DNA from 4 places in the Streptomyces sp. NPDC048370 genome. Region 4 is predicted to be linked to each of the others. Evidence: riboswitches for the same ligand, from Rfam matches in the RefSeq annotation. Region 4 holds a riboswitch; each other region holds the start of a gene.
The links. A riboswitch is a leader RNA that binds a small molecule or an ion and turns the genes downstream of it on or off. The one in region 4 is predicted to bind cyclic di-AMP.
Positions count from the first base shown of each region.

Region 1: another riboswitch for cyclic di-AMP. It lies ahead of ACGFYP_RS07345 (M23 family metallopeptidase); the one in region 4 lies ahead of ACGFYP_RS22460 (transglycosylase family protein).
Region 2: another riboswitch for cyclic di-AMP. It lies ahead of ACGFYP_RS04425 (transglycosylase SLT domain-containing protein); the one in region 4 lies ahead of ACGFYP_RS22460 (transglycosylase family protein).
Region 3: another riboswitch for cyclic di-AMP. It lies ahead of ACGFYP_RS02940 (peptidoglycan DD-metalloendopeptidase family protein); the one in region 4 lies ahead of ACGFYP_RS22460 (transglycosylase family protein).

Region 1 is NZ_JBICYI010000003.1:19,356-24,770, forward strand. Features, by position in the region: gene ACGFYP_RS07335 (PrsW family intramembrane metalloprotease) at 1-842, shown strand, start outside; gene ACGFYP_RS07340 (aldo/keto reductase) at 886-1,833, opposite strand; gene ACGFYP_RS07345 (M23 family metallopeptidase) at 2,063-3,169, opposite strand; cyclic di-AMP (ydaO/yuaA leader) riboswitch at 3,181-3,328, opposite strand; gene ACGFYP_RS07350 (PP2C family protein-serine/threonine phosphatase) at 3,565-4,758, opposite strand; gene ACGFYP_RS07355 (MFS transporter) at 5,041-5,415, opposite strand, start outside.
Region 2 is NZ_JBICYI010000002.1:121,476-126,890, forward strand. Features, by position in the region: gene ACGFYP_RS04415 (SpoIIE family protein phosphatase) at 1-51, shown strand, start outside; gene ACGFYP_RS04420 (phosphocholine-specific phospholipase C) at 247-2,271, shown strand; cyclic di-AMP (ydaO/yuaA leader) riboswitch at 2,551-2,737, shown strand; gene ACGFYP_RS04425 (transglycosylase SLT domain-containing protein) at 2,742-3,611, shown strand; gene ACGFYP_RS04430 (phosphoribosyltransferase family protein) at 3,633-4,910, opposite strand; gene ACGFYP_RS04435 (CapA family protein) at 4,973-5,415, opposite strand, start outside.
Region 3 is NZ_JBICYI010000001.1:686,377-691,791, forward strand. Features, by position in the region: gene ACGFYP_RS02925 (STM4012 family radical SAM protein) at 1-721, shown strand, start outside; gene ACGFYP_RS02930 (STM4011 family radical SAM protein) at 732-1,598, shown strand; gene ACGFYP_RS02935 (SGNH/GDSL hydrolase family protein) at 1,585-2,397, opposite strand; gene ACGFYP_RS02940 (peptidoglycan DD-metalloendopeptidase family protein) at 2,566-3,537, opposite strand; cyclic di-AMP (ydaO/yuaA leader) riboswitch at 3,542-3,730, opposite strand; gene ACGFYP_RS02945 (tyrosine-protein phosphatase) at 4,091-4,903, shown strand; gene ACGFYP_RS02950 (DUF6126 family protein) at 4,920-5,075, opposite strand; gene ACGFYP_RS02955 (helix-turn-helix domain-containing protein) at 5,096-5,415, opposite strand, start outside.
Region 4 is NZ_JBICYI010000010.1:191,304-196,718, reverse strand. Features, by position in the region: gene eno (phosphopyruvate hydratase) at 1-1,203, opposite strand, end outside; gene ACGFYP_RS22460 (transglycosylase family protein) at 1,553-2,245, opposite strand; cyclic di-AMP (ydaO/yuaA leader) riboswitch at 2,249-2,423, opposite strand; gene ACGFYP_RS22455 (transglycosylase family protein) at 2,689-3,681, opposite strand; gene ACGFYP_RS22450 (cytochrome P450) at 3,796-5,097, opposite strand; gene ACGFYP_RS22445 (globin domain-containing protein) at 5,217-5,415, shown strand, end outside.

The sequences.
Region 1 (5,415 bases), on a different contig from region 4:
TGCTGATCTTCCTCTTCCGCAGACGGCACTTCACCGGCCTCGTCGACGGGGTCGTCGTCGCCGGCTTCACCGCCACCGGCTTCGCCTTCACCGAGAACATCCTCTATCTCGGCAACGCCTTCGGCGAGGACCAGGACCTCGGCTCCGGCGGCCTCGGCTCCATGACCGCGGGCACCTTCTTCGTACGGATCGTGATGTCGCCGTTCGCGCATCCGCTCTTCACGGTCTTCACCGGCCTCGGCTTCGCCTTCGCCGCCCTCGCCACCTCCCGGCGGAAGTTCCTGAGACTGCGCCGGACGCTGCTGCCGATCGCCGGGCTGCTCCTCGCCATGCTCATGCACGCCCTGTGGAACGGCTCGGCGACGATCCTCGGGCCACTGGGCTTCATCCTGGTCTACGGCATGTTCATGGTGCCCGCCTTCGGCCTGCTGACCTGGCTCGCGATATGGAGCAGGCAGCGCGAGCTGCGCACGATATCCGGGCAGCTCCCGGCGTACGCGGCGGCCGGCTGGCTCTCGCCCGCCGAACCGCTCGCGCTCTCCTCGATGCGAGCCCGCTCCCTTGCCCGCGACTTCGCCCGCCGTACGTACGGCCCGCCGGCCGCCACCGCCGTCGGCGAGTACGAGGCGTTCGCGACGACCCTCGCCTTCCTGCGCCACCGCGCCCAGCGCGGCGCGCCGGACCCGGACTTCATGGCGCGCGAGCAGGAGCTGCTCCACCACCTCTGGCAGCGCAAGCCCGTCGCCTCGCCCGCCCTCACGTACGCGGCGCGGGCGACGGGGCGGGTGTGGGCGCCGCCGCAGTACCTCGACTACGGCGGCTACAACCCGTACCGGAGCTAAGGGCTCCCTTTAGGGACGGCCCGTCATCCCAGGCTTCGGGGGCCTACGCCTCCGAGGCCTCCGTCAGGAGCGTCAGTTCCGCCGGGGTCAGGCGGAGGTCGGCCACGGCGACGAGCGCCGGGAGCTGGTCGACGGTACGGGCCGAGGCGATCGGGGCGACGACGGTCGCGCGGGAGGCGAGCCAGGCCAGGGCCACAGTGGCGACCTCGGCCTCGTGCGCCTCGGCCACCGTGTCGAGCGCGGCGAGGATCCGCCGGCCCCGCTCGGTCTCGGCGTGCTCGGCGGCGCCCTCGGCGCGGACGCTGTCGACGGTCTTCCCTGCGCGGTACTTGCCCGTGAGGAAGCCGGACGCCAGCGCGAAGTACGGGACGGCGGCGAGCCCGGCCCGCTCGGTGGTGGCCAGGAGCTCACCCTCGTACGTGTCGCGCGAGAGCAGGTTGTAGTGCGGCTGCAGGGCCACGTAGCGGGCGAGGCCCTCGGCCTCGGCGAAGTCCAGGGAGGCCTGGAGCCGTTCGGCCGAGATGTTGGAGGCGGCGACGGCGCGCACCTTGCCGTCCTTCACCAGCTGGTCGAGCGCGGTGACGATCTCCTCGACCGGGACGGTCGGGTCGTCGAAGTGCGTGTAGTACAGGTCGATGTAGTCGGTGCCGAGGCGGCGCAGCGACTCCTCGACGCCGGCCTTGATCGTGGTCGGGGCGAGCCCCTTGTACTGGGGGTGGGCGCCGACCTTCGTGGCGACGACGACCTCGGAGCGGTTGCCCCGGGTGGCCAGCCACTTGCCGATCAACGTCTCGGACTCGCCGCCCTGATTGCCCTCGGCCCAGGCGGAGTACATGTCGGCGGTGTCGACGAAGTTGCCGCCGGCGGCGGTGTAGGCGTCGAGGACGGCGAAGGACTGCTCCTGGTCGGCGGACCAGCCGAAGACGTTGCCGCCCAGCGCGAGGGGGAAGACGTGCAGATCGGAATTGCCCAGCGGGCGAAGAGAGGTCATGGGACGTTACAACGACTGCCCCGGACACGGGTATTCCGGCAGCCCTGACGTCCGGGGGGTGCCGTCAGGGCTGCCGGAGTCGTGAGGCCGAGTACGCGCGGGCCGGCGTCAGACCGTGAGGCCGGGGACGCGCGGGCCGGCGTCGGACCGTGAGGCCGGGGACGCGCCCTGGCGTCAGGCTGTGAGGTCGCGTCCCCGCGTCGGACCGAGAGGCGGGGACGCGTACGCGTCAGACCGAGAGGCCCTTGCTGCCCAGCCAGGCCGCCGGGTCGATGCCCGCGCCGCCCGGGGTGTGGACCTCCAGGTGCAGGTGCGGGCCGGTGACGTTGCCGGTCGCGCCCACGCGCCCGATCGTGTCGCCGGTGCCCACGGACTGGCCGACGCTCGCCGTCATCGAGGACAGGTGGGCGTACCAGACCTCCGTACCGTCCTCCAGCTCCAGGACGATCCGGTAGCCGTACGAGCCGGACCAGCCCGCCGACTTGATCGTGCCGCCGTGCACCGCCTTGACCGGCGTGCCGGTGGGCGCCGCGAAGTCGAGGCCGGTGTGCTGGCCGGAGGACCACATGGAGCCGGACTGGCCGTACGTGGAGGTGATCGTGTACGAGGACGTGGGCAGCGAGTAGCTCGCGGCGAGCTTCGCCAGGCGCTCCGCCTCGGCCTTCGCCGCCGCCTCCTCCTCGGCCTTCTTCTTCGCCGCGGCCGCTTCCTTCTCGGCCTGGTCCGCCTTGGCCGCCGCCTCGACGGCGGCCTTCTCCGCGGCCGCCTTCTCCGCCGCGGCCTTCTCGGCTGCGTCGGCGGAGGCCTGCTGCTGCTCGGCCTGCTGGAGGATGCGGGCGCGCAGCGCCTCGCCGGCGTCGGCCGTCGAGGCGGAGGCGGAGGCGGACTCGGCGCCGGAGGTCTTCTCGACGTCGCCGGCCGGCAGGGCGAGGGTGGCCGTGAGCGGCTGCGGGTTGGTCGTACCGGAGTCCGTACCGTCCGCGCCGTCCTCGTCGGAGATGAACTCGCCGACGCCGGGCAGCTCGGAGGCGTCCGGCAGGTCGAGGTCGGGGAGCGATATCGAGACCGGGGGCTTCTCCTTGGCGGTCGCCATGCCGCCCGCGCCGACGGCCGCGATGACGCCGACACCGAGGACGGTGGAGGAGCGGGCGAAGCCGGAGCGCTGCTTCACGACGCGGTGGCGGCCACCCGAACGGGCCTGCTGGCGCAGGGAGTCCTCGGTGGGGTTCCACTCCCCCCACGTCGCCGCGTCGTCGTCCGTCCCGGCGGCACCACGGGCACCGAACGCGTTGAACCCGTCAGAAAGGCCTTCGGGGGCAGGGCTGTTGGACGCCACGGAGGCGCACTCCTTTCCTTCCTTCTCGCCTACCGGGTTAGCTGACGGGTTCGGAGCAGGAAGGTCTCCTACGAGCGGTTCCGCACGAGTGCGAAGGTGCCCGATTCACCCCAAGTAGTGGTTCCCCGGTTCCCTTTCAGGATTCGGCGCGTGCGCACGGTGCCGTCTCTTACGACGGCTGGGACGACCGCGCTGCGTTATCGAACGTTAATAGACACGAGGGCCGGATTCCAAGCCGTTCCGGTTGATCATTTCCGCGATTGAGCTGGTACAGCCCGATTTGACCTCGCTTCAGTACGGACCCCGAACGACACCCCAGAACTGACGGTGCGTCAATTGTTATCGGAGTGGTACCCCTCCACTACGGATGGTCACGGCACTGTCGGCGGCACTGGTCACGGCACCACGGGCATCGTGCGGCGCCGCTCCGGCTGGCCCGCTGCGGGGCGGCTCACGGCCAGCAGCGCCATGTCGTCGGTGGAACCCCCGCCCGTGAACCGGCGGACGTCGTCGACGAGCGCGTCCAGCAGCTCCTCCGGCCCCGGGAAGATCCTCCCTGCGAGCCGCTCGGCCGGTTCGTAGAAGGCCCCGTCCGCGTCGCGCGCCTCGGAGAGCCCGTCGGTGTAGAGGAGCAGCGTGGCGCCCGGCGGGTACGGGACCTCGTCGGCCCGGTCCGGCCAGGCGGCCAACTCGCCCATGCCGAGCGGCAGCGCCGGTTCGGTCGGCTCCAGGAGCGCCAGGCCCCCGTCCGCGTACAGCAGCAGCGGCTCGGGGTGGCCGCGGTTGACCACCCGTACCCGCCCGTCGCCGCGCGGGATCTCGGCCAGTACGGCGGTGGTGAACCCCTCGAAGGCGTCGAGCCCGTCGCGGCGGGTGCCCTCGCGGGCCAGCGCCCGTTCGAGGCGCTGCGCGACGCCTTCGAGGCTCGCCTCCTGCTCCGCCGCCTCCCGGAAGGCGCCGATCACGACGGCGACCGCCTCGACCGCGTCGAGCCCCTTGCCGCGCACGTCACCGACGACGAGCCGGACCCCGTACGGCGTGTCCTGGACGGCGAACAGGTCGCCGCCGATGAACGCGTCCGCCTGCGCGGCCTCGTACCGGGCCGCGACATGGAGCCCGCCGATCCGCTCGGCGGGCGTCGGCAGCACGGCCTTCTGCGCGGTCTCCGCGATCACCCGCGCCGAGGCGAGCCGCTCACCGCTGCGCCGTACGACCCGGTTGATCAGCAGGGCGAGGACGGAGACGGTGAGGACGGTCAGTGTCTCGGTGAGGGCGGGGACCTCGTCGGTGGTGTGGTTGTACACGTGCAGCCCGATGCTGGCGACGACGGCGGCGATGCCGGTGAGCAGTGTCGTCAGCATGGAGAAGAACGGGGCGGCGATGAGCGGCGCGGCGGAGAACATCGGGGAGGCGGTGTACGCGGCGGGAGTGGACAGGTCGAAGACGACACCGCCGAGGATCACAAGAGGCGGCAGCGCGCGGATGAACCGCCGGGCCTGCTCGGCCCGCCCGCGCGGCGCCCGCGACCCGAGCCCGTTGGCCGACCCGTTCGCCGTCCCGTTGGCCGATCCGTTCGCCCGCCCGTTCACCGACCCGTGCGCCGACCCGTTCGTCCGCCCGTTCTTACGCCGGTCCGTCCGCCCGGTCCTGCGCCGGTCCGGCCGCCCGCTCCTGCGCTCGTTCGCCCGCCCGTTCGCCTCTCCCCGAGCGGCTCCCCGCGGTCCCTGCCCCCGCCCCTGCCCCTTCCCCTGGCCCTGCCCCACCTGTGCTCTCCTGCCCGGTCCGTACACGGCACGGCGACGGACGGTACCGCGCCCTCCCCAGGGTGGCGGGAGCCGCGCCGCGTGGCGACCCCCGCTCGGCCAAGTGGGTTACGCGCGCAGTCGGCCGCCCCGCGCCAGGGCACCCACCGCCGCCGCGCAGCCGAGGCCGACCCCGCACAGCACCAGCCACGGCGTCACCGACCACCCGGTCACATCGAGCAGCACGCCCGTCCCCAGGTTCCCGAGGGTGATCCCGATCCCGCAGACGGTGTTGTAGAGCCCGTAGTGCGTGGCCACCCACCGCCCGCCCGCGAGGGCGACGACGGTGTCCATCTCGTACGGGTAGAGCACCGCGTTCCCGACCGCCAGGGCCGCCGAGCACAGGAGCAGGCCCACGACCCCGGGCACGGCGACCGGGAGCAGGAAGGCGGTGCCCATCAGCACAAGGCCGAGGACCAGACACCGCTCCCGGCTCAGTCTCCG
Region 2 (5,415 bases), on a different contig from region 4:
GACGCCGCGCTGCTGATGGTGCGCCGCGACAGCGCGGGGACGACCTCCTAGCCGCGTCGGTTCCTCCACACCCCTTGTGCGCGAGACGCGCATTGGTTCATATGCGAACCAATCAGATCCCCACTACCTGCCACCCCTCGGAAGTTCATCCAAGACTTACCGCACGGAGGTATACCTTTAAGCTCCCCTCCCTCATCCTGTCCACCGTGTGCCAGTGGGGCACCCGGTGACACGAGAGGCGGGGCATTGACTCCTATCAGCCGCAGGGGATTCGTCGGGATCGGGGCAGGGCTCGCCGCGGGCGCGGCGCTGCCGACGGGCTCGGCGACGGCCGCCGCCGCAGCCGCGACCGGCACCATCAAGGACGTCAAGCACGTCGTGGTGCTCATGCAGGAGAACCGCAGCTTCGACCACTACTTCGGCCGGCTGCGCGGCGTGCGCGGCTTCGGCGACCGGGCCGCGGGCAACATCCCGGGCGGCTGGGGCACGTTCAACCAGCCCAACTGGGGCGGCCGTCAGCACCCGTGGAAGCTGAGCGCGACCCCGCCGGCGGGCGGTGTCGACGGGGAGACCCTCGCCCAGTGCAACGGCGACCTCCCGCACAGCTGGACCTCGCAGCACGCGGCGTGGAACAAGGGCCGGATGGACAACTGGGTCACGGGCGTCGGCAACACCCGGACCCTCGGCCATCTCGACCGCGGCGACATACCGTTCCACTACGCCCTCGCCGACAACTACACCGTCTGCGACGCCTACTTCTGCTCGGCGCTCAGCGCCACGGGCCCCAACCGCACCTTCCTGTGGAGCGGGAAGATCGACGCCTCCAGCAAGGACGGCGGCGAGGAGTCCGGGCTGACCTGGGAGACGTACGCCGAGGCGCTCCAGCGCGCCGGTATGAGCTGGAAGGTCTACCAGAACGCCCAGGACAACTACGGCGACAACGGCCTCGCGTACTTCAAGAAGTTCACCGACGCCCGGCCGGGCGATCCGCTGCACGACCGCGGCATGGGCTCGGTGCCGAAGGTCACCGGGTCCACTCCGGACGACATCGCCGCCGCGATCCGCGCCGACGTGGTCGCGGGGACGCTTCCGCAGGTCTCGTGGGTGGTGGCGAGCGAGGCGTTCTCCGAGCACCCCTACGCCCCGCCGGGCGACGGTGCGCACTTCGTCGACCTGGTCTACCGCGCGCTGGCCGCGAACCCCGAGGTCTTCGACTCGACAGTGCTGTTCCTCAACTACGACGAGAACGACGGGTTCTTCGACCACGTGCCGCCCCCGGTCGCCCCGCCGGGCACTCCCGGCGAGTACATCGACGGGGTGCCGATCGGCCTGGGCTTCCGTGTCCCGATGCTCGTCATGTCTCCCTGGACGCGCGGCGGTTGGGTGAGCTCGGAGGTCTTCGACCACACCTCCGTCCTGCGCTTCATGGAGACCTGGACGGCCGCCCTCGGGACCCCGGCCACCTGCCCGAACATCAGCGCCTGGCGGCGGAAGGTCACCGGTGACCTGACGGGCGTCTTCGACTTCGCGCGCCCGGTGTACGGCGTCCCCTCGGGCCTGCCCTCCACGGCCAAGGTCATCGGCCAGGACACCTGCGGTCCGCTGCCCAACCCGGTGCCGCAGGACAACGCCCTGCCGGCGCAGGAGAGCGGGACACGTCCGGCGCGCGCCCTGCCGTACCAGGTCAACGGAAACCTCGACCGGTTCGAGTTCGGGGCGGCGGGCAAGATCCTCGCCTGGTTCTCGATGACGAACCAGGGCGCGCAGGCGAAGCGGCCCGCGCACGTCACGATCCACCCGCACCAGCACCGGGACACGGCGGCCTGGCAGTACACGATCGACCCGGGCGCCACGTCCACGGACTACTTCAACATCGGGCTCGGGTCCGGTTCGGGCAAGTACGACATCTCGATGATGGGGCCCAACCGCTTCCTGCGGCGCTTCATCGGCGACGCGTCCAAGGCGGGCAAGGCGATCGAGGTGGCGGCGCGGTTCGCGACCGAGCCGGGCACCGGGAAGACGGCGATCTTCTTCAAGCTGACCAACACCTCGGCCGGTCCTGTGACCTTCACCCTCCGCTCGAACGCCTACCGCACGGACGGACCGTGGACGTACACGGTGCCGGCGAACTCCTCGCGCGAGGACTTCTTCAACGCCGTGGCCTACAACGACGGCTGGTACGACTTCACGATCCTGGCCGACATCGACGGCACGTGGTCGCGCCGCTACACAGGCCACATCGAGACGGGCGCCCCGAGCATCACCGGCTGACGCACGTACTCCCACAGTTCTGAGCAAATGGGGCACAAGGGGTTTTTACTCCCCCTTGTGCCCCATTTCTCAACTCGGCTGAATTTCCCTGCATGTCCGATATGGGATGGCGGGTGAGGTGAATCACCCCGAGGGTTCCACCGATCTTCCTGTACGCCCCGTCCCCTTGCCCGGCAAGGAAGTTCGGCGCGGCACGCACGGTGCGGAACTCGGCCTTGAATAACCCACGCATTCGACGTCTTGTTTCTGTCGACATTTCTCGCCTACGGTCACCTCGACCCGGACGGATCGCCGAATCCTGCCACCGTCCGAAAAGACCGCTCATTCACCCGAAGGCAGGAGCGGGGGACCCACCATTTCGCCGGTCCGGTTTTTCCGGCACGGCTCGGGGTGAAGTCACGCATGCGTGACCGGGCATCTCCAGCCCGAACCCGACAGCTCACCCCGCAGGCGCCGGAGAGGACTGCATCATGCCCGCACACGGTAAGCACCGGCGCCCCAAGAGAAGGCCCCTGACCCGCGGTCTCGCCCTCGCGAGCACGGGCGGCGCCGCCCTGGCCCTGCCCCTGGTCGCCACGGCCACCGCGCACGCGACGCCCCGCACGGCCCCCGAGATCGCCCCCGTCGAGAAGACCGTTCTCAGCGCTCCGGCGAAGATCGCGGAATCCATTCCCGCCGCGCAGAATTCCGCCCCCGTCACGTATACCGTCACCCGTGGCGATTCCCTTTCGATGATCGCGCACGAGCAGAGCGTGGAGGGCGGCTGGAAGGCCCTGTACCGCGCGAATCGCGCGGCCGTGGGTGACAACCCGTCACTCATCCACCCCGGTCTGGAACTGACGCTTCGCGGAAAGGCCGCCACCGCCCCGAAGAAGGCGAAGTCCCAGGCCCGTACGACGAGTACGGACCGGGCCGACCGCTCGCAGCAGCGCAGCGCCGCTCCGGCCGCGGCCGCCCCCGCGAAGGCGGCGCCCGAGAAGGCGAGCACGCAGGCGACCCCGGTGGCCGCGAAGAGCTACACCAACGACCTCGACGGCTGGATCCGCGAGTCGCTGGACGTCATGCAGAAGTACGGCATCCCCGGTACGTACGAGGGGATCCAGCGCAACATCATGCGCGAGTCCTCCGGCAACCCGCAGGCCATCAACAACTGGGACTCCAACGCCGCCAAGGGCACCCCGTCCAAGGGTCTGCTCCAGGTGATCGAGCCGACGTTCCTCGCGTACCACGTGCCCGGTACCTCGATGGACCTCTACGACCCGGTCGCCAACATCACCGCCGCCTGCAACTACGCGGCGGACCGGTACGGCTCCATCGACAACGTCGACGGACCGTACTGACAGACGGTTCGGAGCAGCTCGTCAGAAGTGGTCGGCGAACCAGCCCGCGGCGAGTTCGCCGACCTGCTCCAGCGTCCCGGGCTCCTCGAAGAGGTGCCCGGCGCCGGGGACGACGACGAGCCGGTTCTCGCACCGCAGGTGGCTGCGGGCCTCCTCGTTGAGGTCCTGTACGAGCGGGTCGTTGCCTCCCACGATCAGCAGGGTGGGGGCGCGCACCTGGCCGAGGCGCGGGCCCGCGAGGTCCGGGCGGCCGCCTCGGGAGACCACGGCGGCCACTCCGGACAGCGGGTCGGCGGCGGCCCAGAGGGCGGCCGCCGCGCCGGTGCTGGCACCGAAGTAGCCGGTCCGCAGCGCGTCGAGGCCGGGTCGGCCGCCCAGCCAGCGGGTGGCCCTGGCCAGCCGGCCGGCGAGGAGTTCCGTGTCGAAGACGTTGGCGCGGTCGGCCGCCTCTTCCTCGGTGAGCAGGTCGAAGAGGAGCGTGCCGAGCCCGGCCCGGTTCAGGCTCTCGGCGACGGCCCGGTTGCGGGGGCTGTGCCGGCTGCTGCCGCTCCCGTGGGCGAACACCACGATCCCCGGTGCTCCCTCGGGCACCACCAGGTGGCCCGCGACCTCCACCTCCCCGGCCGGGATGCGCACCTCCGGGTCGTCGTCGCCCCGGCCCTGCCCGGCGTGGTGGCGCTCCAGGCAGGCGACGACCTCCTCGTCCGGGGTCTGTGAGAAGTCCTGGTAGAACTGGCCGATCGCGTAGAAGAAGTCCGGCTCGTGGACGCTGACGGCCTCGTCCGCCTCCCTGCCGATCCGCTCCCGCCAGTCGCCCGGCGCGACCGGCACCGCGAGGACGATCCGCGCGGCCCCCTGGGCGCGCACGACCCGGCAGGCCGCGATCGCCGTGGCGCCCGTCGCGAGCCCGTCGTCGACGACCACGACGGTCCGCCCGTCGAGCCGGGCCGCCGACCGGGCGCCCCGGTAGCGCCGCGACCGCTGCCCGAGGACGACCCGCTCGCGGGCCTCCACGGTGGCGAGGTCCCCGGCGGAGACACCGGTGTCGGCCAGGACATGGTCGTTGAGGACCCGTACGTCTCCTTCGCCGATGGCGCCCATGGCCAGTTCCGGCTGGAACGGCACCCCGAGCTTGCGGACGAGACAGACGTCCAGCGGAGCCCCGAGTGCGTCGGCGACCTGTTCGGCGACCGGCACCCCGCCGCGCGGAAGTCCCAGGACCACGACGTCACGGCCCTTGAGGTGCTCCAGGCGTGCGGCGAGTTGCCGTCCGGCGTCCGTGCGATCGGTGAAATACATGTCCTGCTCGTCTCCCTGGTCCTGAGCGTGCGCGCAGGTGGGTGGGTGCGCGCCGCCGCCCGTCAGGCGGGGCGTGCGACGAGGGTTCCGTCCTCGTCGAGGTCGACCTGCGCACCGTAGGGCCGGCTGGTCCGGCCGAGTACGTCGTGGAGCCAGCGCGTGTCACGGCCGGGGGCGTGCTCCAGCCGCATGCGCCGGGCCCGCAGGGGAATGATGCGTACCTCCTGGAGTCGGCCGTCGTCGGACCTCACCGAGACGAGGTACAGCAGCCGCAGGTCGTCGCGGTACTGCTCGTAGCCGGTGATGCCCTCGTAGTCGTTGATCAGGTCGCCGCAGCCGTGCAGGACGAGCTTGCCCCGGTGGATCTCCAGCGGCCGGGGGTGGTGCGAGGAGTGTCCGTGCACCACGTCGGCACCGGCGTCGATCAGGGCGTGTCCGTAGTCGACATCGGTGCGGGAGAGCGCGTACCCCCAGTTCGAGCCCCAGTGGAGGGACACCAGGACGA
Region 3 (5,415 bases), on a different contig from region 4:
GATCTACGGCATCGACGGCCAGACCGAGCAGACCTGGACCCACTCGCTCGACGCCGCCCTCGCCTGGCGGCCCGAGGAGCTCTATCTCTATCCCCTGTACGTCCGTCCCCTCACCGGCCTCGGCCGGCTCACGGCGACCGCCGACCGCGCGTGGGACGAGCAGCGGCTGCGGCTCTACCGCCACGGCCGGGACCATCTGCTCGCGCGGGGCTACGAGCAGGTGTCGATGCGCATGTTCCGGCGCGCCGACGCCCCGCCGCAGGGCGCCGACGACTACGCGTGCCAGACCGACGGCATGATCGGCCTTGGCTGCGGCGCCCGCTCGTACACCTCGTCGCTGCACTACTCCTTCGACTACGCCGTCGAGATGCGGGAGATCCGCGCGATCATCGACGACTACACCGCGACGGAGGACTTCACCCGGGCCCGGGTGGGTCGCTGGGTCGACGCGGGCGAGGCGCGCCGTCGCCATCTGCTCCAGTCGCTCCTCCAGGCCCGGGGCATGCCGACCGGGGAGTACGAGGAGCGGTTCGGCGCGTCGCCCTTCGCGGACTTCCCCGACGAGCTGGGCCGCTTCGAGGCGCTCGGCTGGCTGGATCCGACGGCGCCCGCAGGGCTGCTGCGGCTCTCCTCCGAGGGTCTGGCGCACTCGGACGCGCTCGGCCCCGCCCTCTTCTCCCCGGCCGTCCGGGCGGCGATGGCCGCCTACGAGCCGAAGTAGGGGCGCGGCCGTGGACCTGACGATCCTGTACCGGGGGCCGCTCGCCTCCTGCGACTACGACTGTCCCTACTGCCCCTTCGCCAAGCGCCGTGACAGCCGCGAGCAGCTCCGGGCCGACCGCGCCGCGCTGGAGCGATTCTCTGCCTGGGCGGTGGAGCGGACCGGCGACCGGCTGAGGATCCTCTTCACACCGTGGGGCGAGGGCCTGGTCCGCTCCTGGTACCGGCGCCCCCTCACCGAGCTGTCCCACCTGCCGCACATCGAGCGGGTGGCGATCCAGACCAATCTGAGCTGCCGCACGGAGTGGCTGGCCGAGGCCGACCCCGGGACCCTCGCGCTCTGGTGCACGTACCACCCCGGCCAGACGCCGTACGACCGCTTCCTCGCGAAGTGCCGCGCGCTGGCGGCCAGGGGCACCCGGTTCAGCGTCGGGGTCGTCGGCCTGCCCGAGCACCGGGAGCACGCCCTGCGCCTGCGCGCGGACCTCCCGCCGGAGGTCTACCTCTGGGTGAACGCGGCCGAGGGACACACGTACACCGACGAGGAGGCCGAGGGCTGGACGGCCCTCGACCCCCTCTTCCCGTACAGCCGCCATCCGCACCGCTCCGCCGGTCTCCCCTGCCGGACCGGCGAGTCGGTGATCTCCGTGGACGGCGAAGGGACCGTGCGCCGCTGCCACTTCGTCAAGGCCGAGCTGGGCAATCTGTACGACGGTTCGTACCGCGCCGCCCTCCGCCCGCGCGCCTGCCCGCTCGCCGTCTGCGACTGCCACATCGGCTACGTGCATCTGGAGACGCTGCCGCTGTACGACGTGTTCGCGGGCGGGGTACTGGAACGGATCCCGGCCGCTCTCGACGGGTCGTTCAGAGGGGCATGAGGTCGCCGAGCGGCATGAGGTCGGGCCGCTTGGCCGCCACGTGGTCGCCCGAGCTCTCCCCCCGCAGGCGCCGTCCGATCCATGGGACGAGGTACTCCTTGGCCCAGTGGATGTCGTCGCGGCGGACCTCCAGGGTCCCCCTCGGCGGCAGCGGCGGCCAGGCCTGGTCCGGGTCGGCCGGCACCTCCATGCCGAGGACCTGGGCGGCGCGCAGCGCGACCCGGGTGTGCCCCTCGGCCGAGAGGTGCAGCCGGTCGTCGTCCCAGGCCCGCCTGTCCTGCACGGACTTGAGCGACCACAGGTCGAGGACCGGGCAGTCGTAGCGGTCGGCGATGGCCCGGACGTGGGCGGTGTACGTGGCGATCTTGCCGCGCAGGTGCCGCAGGACGGGTACGTCGCGGGTGTCGAAGCCGGTCGTCACCATCACCGTGCCGACGGCCGAGGTGAGGTCGGCGACGGCGCGCTCGAAGCGCTCGGCGACGTCGTCGGGGTCGGTGCCGGGGCGGATGATGTCGTTGCCGCCCGCGCAGAAGCTCACCAGGTCGGGGGCGAGTTCCTTGGCCCGCGGGACCTGCTCCGCCACGATCTGGTCGAGAAGGCGGCCTCGGACGGCCAGGTTGGCGTAACGGAATGCGTCGTGCTCCGGCAATTGGTCGGCGAGCAGCACCGCGAAGCGGTCCGCCCAGCCGACGTACTTCCCGTCGGGCCCCGGATCTCCCACGCCCTCGGTGAAGCTGTCCCCGATCGCCGCGTACGACCCGAATGCGTTCATGTCTCTTGATCTCGAATCGTCTGCCACGGGAGTTCATCTTTCCCTTACACATGTGACCTACGCGACCGTAAGGAGGGGTTGACGCCGGGTGAGATACGCCACCGGTCAAGATTCCACCAAGCCGGAATACACCGCAGGGGCCCGGCACACCGAAGTGCCGGGCCCCTGTGGGGTGCTGCGGGTGACGCGGAAGCGTCAGATGCCGACGCCGTGCTGGCGCAGGTACGCCAGCGGGTCGATGTCCGCGCCGTAGCTCGGACCGGTGCGGATCTCGAAGTGCAGGTGCGGGCCACTGGAGTTGCCGGTCGAACCGGAGAGGCCGATCTGCTGGCCGCCCGTGACGGACTGCCCGGCGGAGACGGAGAGGGAGGAGAGGTGGGCGTACTGGGAGTACGTGCCGTCGGCGTGCTGGATGACGACCTCGTTGCCGTACGCGCCGCTCCAGCCGGCCGAGTGGACGGTGCCCGCACCGACGGCCTTGACCGAGGTGCCGGAGGAGGCGATGAAGTCGACACCGGTGTGGTAGCCGGAGGACCACATCGAGCCGGAGGCCCGGTACGGGGTGGAGACGCCGCCGTCGACCGGGGCGACCCAGCCGGAGGAGGAGGTCTTCGCGGGGGCGGACTGCGTCGCAGCGGAGTCCTGGGTGGACGCCACGGTGCCGCGGTCGGAGGAGCGGGAGCTGCGCGACTCGCTCGCGTCGGAGGAGGACTTCTTCTCAGCCTTGGGCGCGGCCTTCGGGGCAGCCTTGGGCGCGGCCTTCGGGGCGACCTTGGCCGTCGACTTGGCGCCGAGGGTGAGCTTCATGCCGGGCAGGATCAGCGACGGGTCCTCGCCGACGACCTGGCGGTTGTCGGAGTAGAGCTTCTGCCAGCCGCCCGCGAGGTGGTACTCGGCGGCGATCTTCGACAGGTAGTCGCCGGGGACGACGGAGTACGTCTTCGGCTTCGCGGTGGGGGCGGCGGCCGGAGCGGCCTTCGCCTGAGCGGCGGCGACGGCGGTGACGGCCTTCTCGGGCGTCACGGTCGGAGCGGCCTTCTCGGCGGCGTGGGCTCCGGTCGCGCCGAGCAGCGGCAGGGCGACGACGGCGCCGCCGGTACCGGCGGCGACGAATCCGCGCGTGATCGGGTTGACCTTGGGACGGCGATGCTTACCCTTCGCGGGCATGGCGAATTCCTCTCCGTCGCCTACGAGGTGAGCTGTCGGGTTCGGACTGGAGATGTCCGGCCGCGTTCTCACGCGGCTTCACCCCAAGCCGTCCGGATAGACCGGTGCGGCGTACTTACCTGGGTCCCCCGCTCCTGCCGTACGTGGATGGGTGCGGATTCCGGACGGTGGCAGGATTCGGCGGTCCGACCGGATTGACGGTGACGCTAGACGAGCGGGGTCGAGGCGAACAAGCCGCCGGTTTCCGTTCGCATTCCGCGGCGTGATATCCGTACCGAATTCCGGTCACCCTCCGTGGATGACGGTGGATCGATTTCCTTTTCCGGTACGGGAATTACCTCGGACGATCAGGCACGGTCCGTCACCTTTATGACGCTGCTCACGCCCCGAATACCATCTCCCCTGCAATCAGGGCGCGTTATACCGAAGGGTCCAATTCGGACAGAACACCCAATCCCCTACCCAGGGGTGCGCACGACCCCGGGCACCCGGGATGATTGGCCCAGGAGTCGATCAGGAACCGATCGCGATCCGTCAACCTTCAGGAGCACTCGTGACGCAGCAGCTGCCGCAGGTCCCGTCGACCGAACCCGAGCTCACCGGGGTACGCAACTTCCGGGACGTGGGCGGACTGCCGACCGTGGACGGCGGTTCGGTGCGGTTCGGCCGCCTCTTCCGCAGCGGCCACCTCGCCCACGCGACCGAGGAGGACGCGGCGTTCCTCTCCACCCTCGGACTCCACACGATCTTCGACTTCCGCAATCAGGCCGACGTGAGGATCGAGGGCCCGGACGTCGAACTGCCCGGCGTACGGAACGTGAACATACCGCTCAACGACCCGGCCGACGGCAAGGAGTTCTGGAAGCTCGTCAGGTCCGGCGAGCTGGAGCAGCTCCGCGCCATCCTGGGGGACGGCAAGGCCGCGACCCGAATGTCCGATTCGTACCGGCAGATGATCGTCGAGCGGACCGCGGAGCACAGCCGCATCCTGCACGCGCTCGCCGAGGACAGCGTCCCCGCGCTCATGCACTGCGCGGCCGGCAAGGACCGGGCCGGCCTCTCGATCGCGATCTCACTGCTCGCCGTGGGCGTCGAGCGCGAGGCGGTCGAGGCCGACTACGTCAAGTCGAACGACCCGCACCGCCGCTACAAGGTGCGCCGCAGCTCCACCTCCGCGGACGCGATGGCGCCCGAGGTGATGGAGCTGATCAGCCCGCTGTTCGACGCGCGGGTGGAGTACCTGCGGGCCGCGTTCGAGACGATGGAGCAGACCTGGGGGACGGTCGAGAACTACCTGACCGAGGGCCTGAAGCTCACCCCGGAGACCCGTGCGCGGCTGCGCGAGCGGCTCGTCGTCGAGGCGTGACCGCGCCCCTGCCTGGTCACTGGTTCTGCGCGCCGAGGGCGAACAGCAGATAGAGGAAGCCGGCGAAGAGGTGCCCCGCCACGAGGTAGGCGAAGAGGCGGAGCACCAGCCCCTTGGGGAACTTACCGGCCTCGCGCTCCTCGCCGGTGACCGGCTTGAACTTCTCGGACATATCGGTCCTTTCCGGAGGGCTCAGCGCAGATGCGGTGCGCCGTCACCAAGGCACAGCTCGGCGGCGGGGCTCTGCATCAGCGTGTGGACGAAGAGCAGCTCGGCCCCGCCGCGACCGGCGGCGCCGATGCGGTGCGGGGTGAGCGAGTCGAAGTGCGCGCTGTCCCCGGGATCCAGGACATGGACGGCGTCGCCGAGCGAGAGGCGCACCTGCCCGTCGAGGACGTGCAGCCACTCCTCCCCGGGATGGACGCGCACGATGTCGGCCCGGGTGGCGTACGGCACGTGGACGCGGAGCGCCTGCAGGGCGCGGCCCGCTCCCCCGGCCTGGCGGTAGGTCC
Region 4 (5,415 bases):
GTACTTGGCGACGCGCTCGGAGCGGGCCGGGGCGCCGGTCTTGATCTGGCCGCAGTTGGTGGCGACGGCGAGGTCGGCGATGGTGACGTCCTCGGTCTCGCCGGAGCGGTGCGACATCATGCACTTGAAGCCGTTGCGCTGGGCCAGCTCGACGGCGTCCAGGGTCTCGGTCAGCGAACCGATCTGGTTGACCTTGACGAGCAGCGCGTTGGCGGCGCCGTCCTCGATGCCGCGGGCCAGGCGCTCCGGGTTGGTGACGAACAGGTCGTCGCCGACGATCTGGACCTTGGAGCCCAGCTTGTCGGTGAGGACCTTCCAGCCGTCCCAGTCGTCCTCGAACAGCGGGTCCTCGATGGAGACCAGCGGGTACGCGGCGACGAGCTCCTCGTAGTACTCGGTCATCTCGGCGGCCGAGCGCGACTTGCCCTCGAACTCGTACGAGCCGTCCTTGTAGAACTCGGACGCGGCGACGTCGAGCGCGAGCGCGATGTCCTTGCCCGGGGCGTAACCGGCCTGCTTGATGGCCTCCAGGATGAGGTCGAGCGCCTCACGGTTGGAGTCCAGGTTCGGGGCGAAGCCGCCCTCGTCGCCGAGGCCGGTGGACAGGCCCTTGGTCTTCAGGACGGACTTGAGGGTGTGGTAGACCTCGGTGCCCCAGCGCAGGGCCTCGGAGAAGGACTCCGCGCCGATCGGCGCGATCATGAACTCCTGGATGTCCACGTTGGAGTCGGCGTGCGAGCCGCCGTTCAGGATGTTCATCATCGGAACGGGCAGCAGGTGCGCGTTCGGGCCGCCGAGGTAGCGGAAGAGCGGGAGGTCGGAGGCCTCGGACGCGGCGTGCGCGACGGCGAGGGAGACGCCGAGGATGGCGTTGGCGCCGAGGGAGGCCTTGTTGTCCGTGGCGTCCAGGTCGAACATGGCCTGGTCGATGAGGCGCTGCTCGGTGGCGTCGTAGCCGACGAGCTCCGGGCCGATCTGCTCGATCACGGCGAGGACGGCCTTCTCGACGCCCTTGCCCTGGTAGCGGTTCTTGTCTCCGTCACGGAGCTCAATGGCCTCGAACGCACCGGTGGAGGCACCGGACGGAACGGCAGCACGGCCGGTGCTGCCGTCGTCGAGGCCGACCTCGACCTCGACCGTGGGGTTGCCTCGGGAGTCCAGGATTTCCCGGGCTACGACGACGTCGATGGACGGCACGAGCATCTCCTTCTGGGATGTGACGCTAGATGTGACGCTTGCGGTGCAGGGTCGCTTTGGCCTTGCGACAAGAGCCTAACCGGCTCGCGGGCTCCAGCCAGCCGGGCGCCCGCCCCCTGGGACGAAAAAGGACCCAAGGGTACGCATCCAGGGCCAAAGACCCTCAGAACTACTCGCCGGTAACCCCGGCGCGGCCGCGCGACGGGGCCGCCCGGCGGTCCGCGGACGACGGACCCCGGACAGCGCGGAACCCCGGTCCGGAGCGCACGGGGGAAGGGCGCTCCGGACCGGGGTGGTCACCGCGGGAGGGTCGAAGGACCTACGTGAGCCGCCGGACTCACGCGGGCCGTCGGGCTCACTTCAGGTGAAGCTGCTGGCCCGGGTAGATCAGGTCGGCGTCCTCGACGACGCCCTTGTTGAGCTCGAAGAGCTTCGCCCAGCCACCCTTGACGTCGTGCGCGGCGGCGATGGTGCTCAGGGTGTCGCCGGAGACGACCTTGTACTCGCCGTCGCCCTTCTTGACCTTCTTGCCGGTCGGGGTGGTGACGGTCTTCTTGGACTCGGCCTTCTTCGGGGCGGTCCGCGTCTCGCTGCGGGTCGTCGGCTGCTCGGCCTGACGCTCCGGCTTCGGGGCGGCCTGCTGGGCCGGGGCGCTCTCCTCGACGGCACCGGGGGTGGCGGACGAGAGGCCGACGCCACAGCTCGGCCAGGCGCCCTTGCCCTGACCGGCGAGGACCTTCTCGGCGATCGCGATCTGCTGCGACTTGGAGGCCTGGTCGGCGCTGGCGGCGTACTGGGTGCCACCGAAGGCGGCCCAGGTGGAGCTGGAGAACTGCAGGCCGCCGTAGTAGCCGTTGCCGGTGTTGATGGACCAGTTGCCGCCGGACTCGCACTGGGCGACCTTGTCCCACTCGGAGACCGTGGCGGCCGAGGCGGTGCCGGCGGTCATCAGGGGGGCGGCGACGGCGACACCGGCGACACCGGCGAGGGCGACGGCGCGGGTGGCCTTGGAGGGACGACGGTGTTTGCCCTTGGCGGAAAACAGCATGGAGATTCTCCTCACCGACGCCTACGAGGTGAGCTGTCGGGTTCGGGCCATGTGAGTTGCCCGGCCGCGCGGCTGGCGCGCGGCTTCACCCCAAGCCGTTCCTTCGGCCGTCTGTCTCAACGGCCGGGGACGGCACTTACCTTGGGTCCCCCGCTCCTGCCTACGGCGCATGACGCGACGACTGTTCCCATCGGCCGACGGCAGGATTCGGCGTTTCGGTCGACGGGGCCCGCGGTGGCGAGCGGTGACGACCGTAGACACAGACCCGAGGGAAGTTCAAAGACGTCCATGAGGGACAAAACGGCCCTACTTGCCTCGGGACGAAGGGTATTTACGCAGGTGAGAGGTGACGGAAGCAGAGTTTGCGGACGAGACACGCCAGTTGAGGCGAAGAGACCCATGTCTCACTTGCACAGAACCGGACATTCGGCCTCGAACCACCCCTACTTCGGGTCCGTCTCCGCGTCCTTCTCCGCGGGCGTACCGATCGTCAGATCCAGGCTCTGGCCAGGGAGGATGAGGTTCGGGTCGGCGCCGACGGTCGATCGGTTGGCGTCATAGAGGGCGCCCCAGCCGCCGGGGAGTTCGTTGCGCTGGGCGATCTCGGTGAGGTTGTCGCCGGGCTTGACGGTGTATTCACCGATAGCGTCCGCGATGCCCTCGGCAGGCGTCTTGTCCGCAGTGTCGCCACTGTCCTTACTGTCCCGATTCGCCGCCTCCTCGTCGGTGGCGCCCGGTGTCGACCCGTCAGCCGGCGAGGCGTGACGGCCCGTTTCACGCGAGTTGTCCGTCTTGCCCGACTCGTCCGTCCCGTCCGTAGCCTCCGGGGCAGCGCCGCCCCGGTGCTTGCCGGTCCCGGGAGCGGTCGGCGCGGGGGACGCCCCGGGGGTGGCCGCGGAGGGCGAGGAGGGCGCCGACGGGGTCGGGGTGGCCTCGGGGCCCTCGAGGGCCTCCGGCGGGGCCTGGACGTTCGGAAGGCCGGCGGTCCGGTTGGACTCCGGGAGCGGGCCCGTCGGCTCGCTCGGCTCGACGGCGGGACCCGGGTCGACGCCGGGCTTGACGCCGTCGACGGTGAGACCGGCGATCGGGGCGCAGGTGGCCCACTGGGTGTCACCCGCGGCGAAGGCCTTGTCGGCCACCACTATCTGCTGGGCGCGGCTGGCGAGGTCCGCGCTCGGCGCGTACGCCAGACCGCCGTGGCGCTCCCAGCTCTCCTGGGTGAACTGCAGCCCGCCGTAGAGGCCGTTGCCGAAGTGGGCGCTCCACTGGCCGCCCGACTCGCACTCGGCGACCCGGTCCCAGGTGGCCGCGTCGGCGGCGGAGGCCGAGCCCGCCCCGAGGAGGGGCAACGCGAGGGCCGATCCCGTCACGCCTGCGGCGACGACGATGGCGGGGGCCTGGCGGGGTCTGCGGTGTCGTCCGTTCCCGGAGCGCATGCGGAGCTGCCTTTCGCGTGACTGCTGAGGTGACGGTGAACGTAGCGGCATTCGAACGTGAGTCACAAGTCGATGCAGCGGAGATCACGTAAAAGTCACAGTCTTGACGGATCGTCAGCTCTCGCGAGAGGTGGACGAGGGGGAGAACTCCACCGGAAGTGTGCGCAATCCACGCATGATGAGCCCGCCCCGCCACCGCAGATCGGACGGATCGGCACCAAGTCGCAGATCCGGCAGGCGCGTCAGGAGCGTGGCAAGCGCGATCTGTCCTTCGAGCCGGGCGAGCGGCGCCCCGATGCAGTAGTGGATGCCGTGCCCGTAGCCGAGGTGTTGGTTGTCGCGCCGGGACAGATCGAGCGTGTCGGGCTCGTCGAAGCGCGCCGGGTCGCGGTCGGCGGCGGCGAGCACGACGAGGACCGGGTCGCCCGCCGGGATCGCCTGGCCGCCGATCGTCAGCGGCTCCATGGCGTACCGCCAGGTCGCCAGCTCCACCGGCCCGTCGTAGCGCAGCAGCTCCTCGACACCGGTCTCCAGGAGGCCCTGCTCCCCTGCGGCGAGCGAGGCCTGCAGACGGGCGCGCTGATCCGGATGACGGAGCAGGGCGTACATCCCGTTCCCGATCAGATTGACGGTGGTCTCGAAGCCGGCGAAGAGGAGGATGAAGGCCATGGCGGCGGCCTCGTTCTCGGTGAGGTGCTCGCCGTGGTCGGAGGCCTTGATGAGCCCCGAGATCAGGTCGTCGCCGGGATCGAGCCGCTTGCGGTGGATCAGCTCCGCGAGGTAGCCGCGCATCTTCTTGACCGACCGCGCCACCCCGCCGCGCGGCCCTCCGCCGTGCCGGATCATCATCCCGGCCCAGTCCCGGAAATCGTCCTGGTCCTCCTCCGGCACCCCGAGCAGGTCGCAGATCGCGTAGATGGGCAGCGGGAAGGCGAACTCGTGGATGAGGTCGGCGGAGCCCTTCGCCGCGAAGGAGTCGATCAGCCGGTCCGTCAGCTCCTGCACCCGGGGCGTGAACTCGGCGACGCGGCGCGGGGTGAAGGCCTTGGAGACGAGACGGCGCAGCCGGGTGTGGTCGGGTGGGTCGATGTTGAGCAGATGCGTCATCAGCTCGGCCTTGCGCTCCCCCGGAATCCCCGTCTTCCCCTTGGCGTGCGCGGGCTCGTCGTGGTGCGCCGGGTTCTTCGAGAGCCGCTGGTCGGCAAGCGCTTGCCGGGCGTCCGCGTACCGGGTCACCAGCCAGGCCTCGACCCCGCTGGGCAGCTTGGCCCGGTGGACGGGCGCGTGCTCGCGCAGCCAGGCGTAGGCGGGGTACGGGTCGGTCGCGAACTCCCAGGTGAAGAGCTCGGGGGCGGGGGGTCCGGCGGGGGTTTCGGCGGGGGGTCCGGCGGGGGTTTCGGCGGGGGGCGTGCTCACCCTGAGACGGTACAAGGTGACCGCCGCACCGGCCTCCGGGCCGCCCGGTCCGGCCTCCGGGCCGCCCAGCCTCCGAGATGTGATCATCCCGTGAAGAGGAGTGGCCTAGATTCTCCCGCGTGGATGCCCAGTTGCTCAGAAGCACGTTCGCCGTCGTCGAGAGACGGGCCGAACATGCCGTCACCTTCTTCTACTCCCATCTGTTCTGGCACAACCCGGGCGTCCGCGAGCTCTTCCCCGAGGACCTGCGGGCCCAGCGCGACCGGCTCTTCGCCGCGCTCACCCATGTCGTGACCCATCTGGAGGACCCCGGGCTCG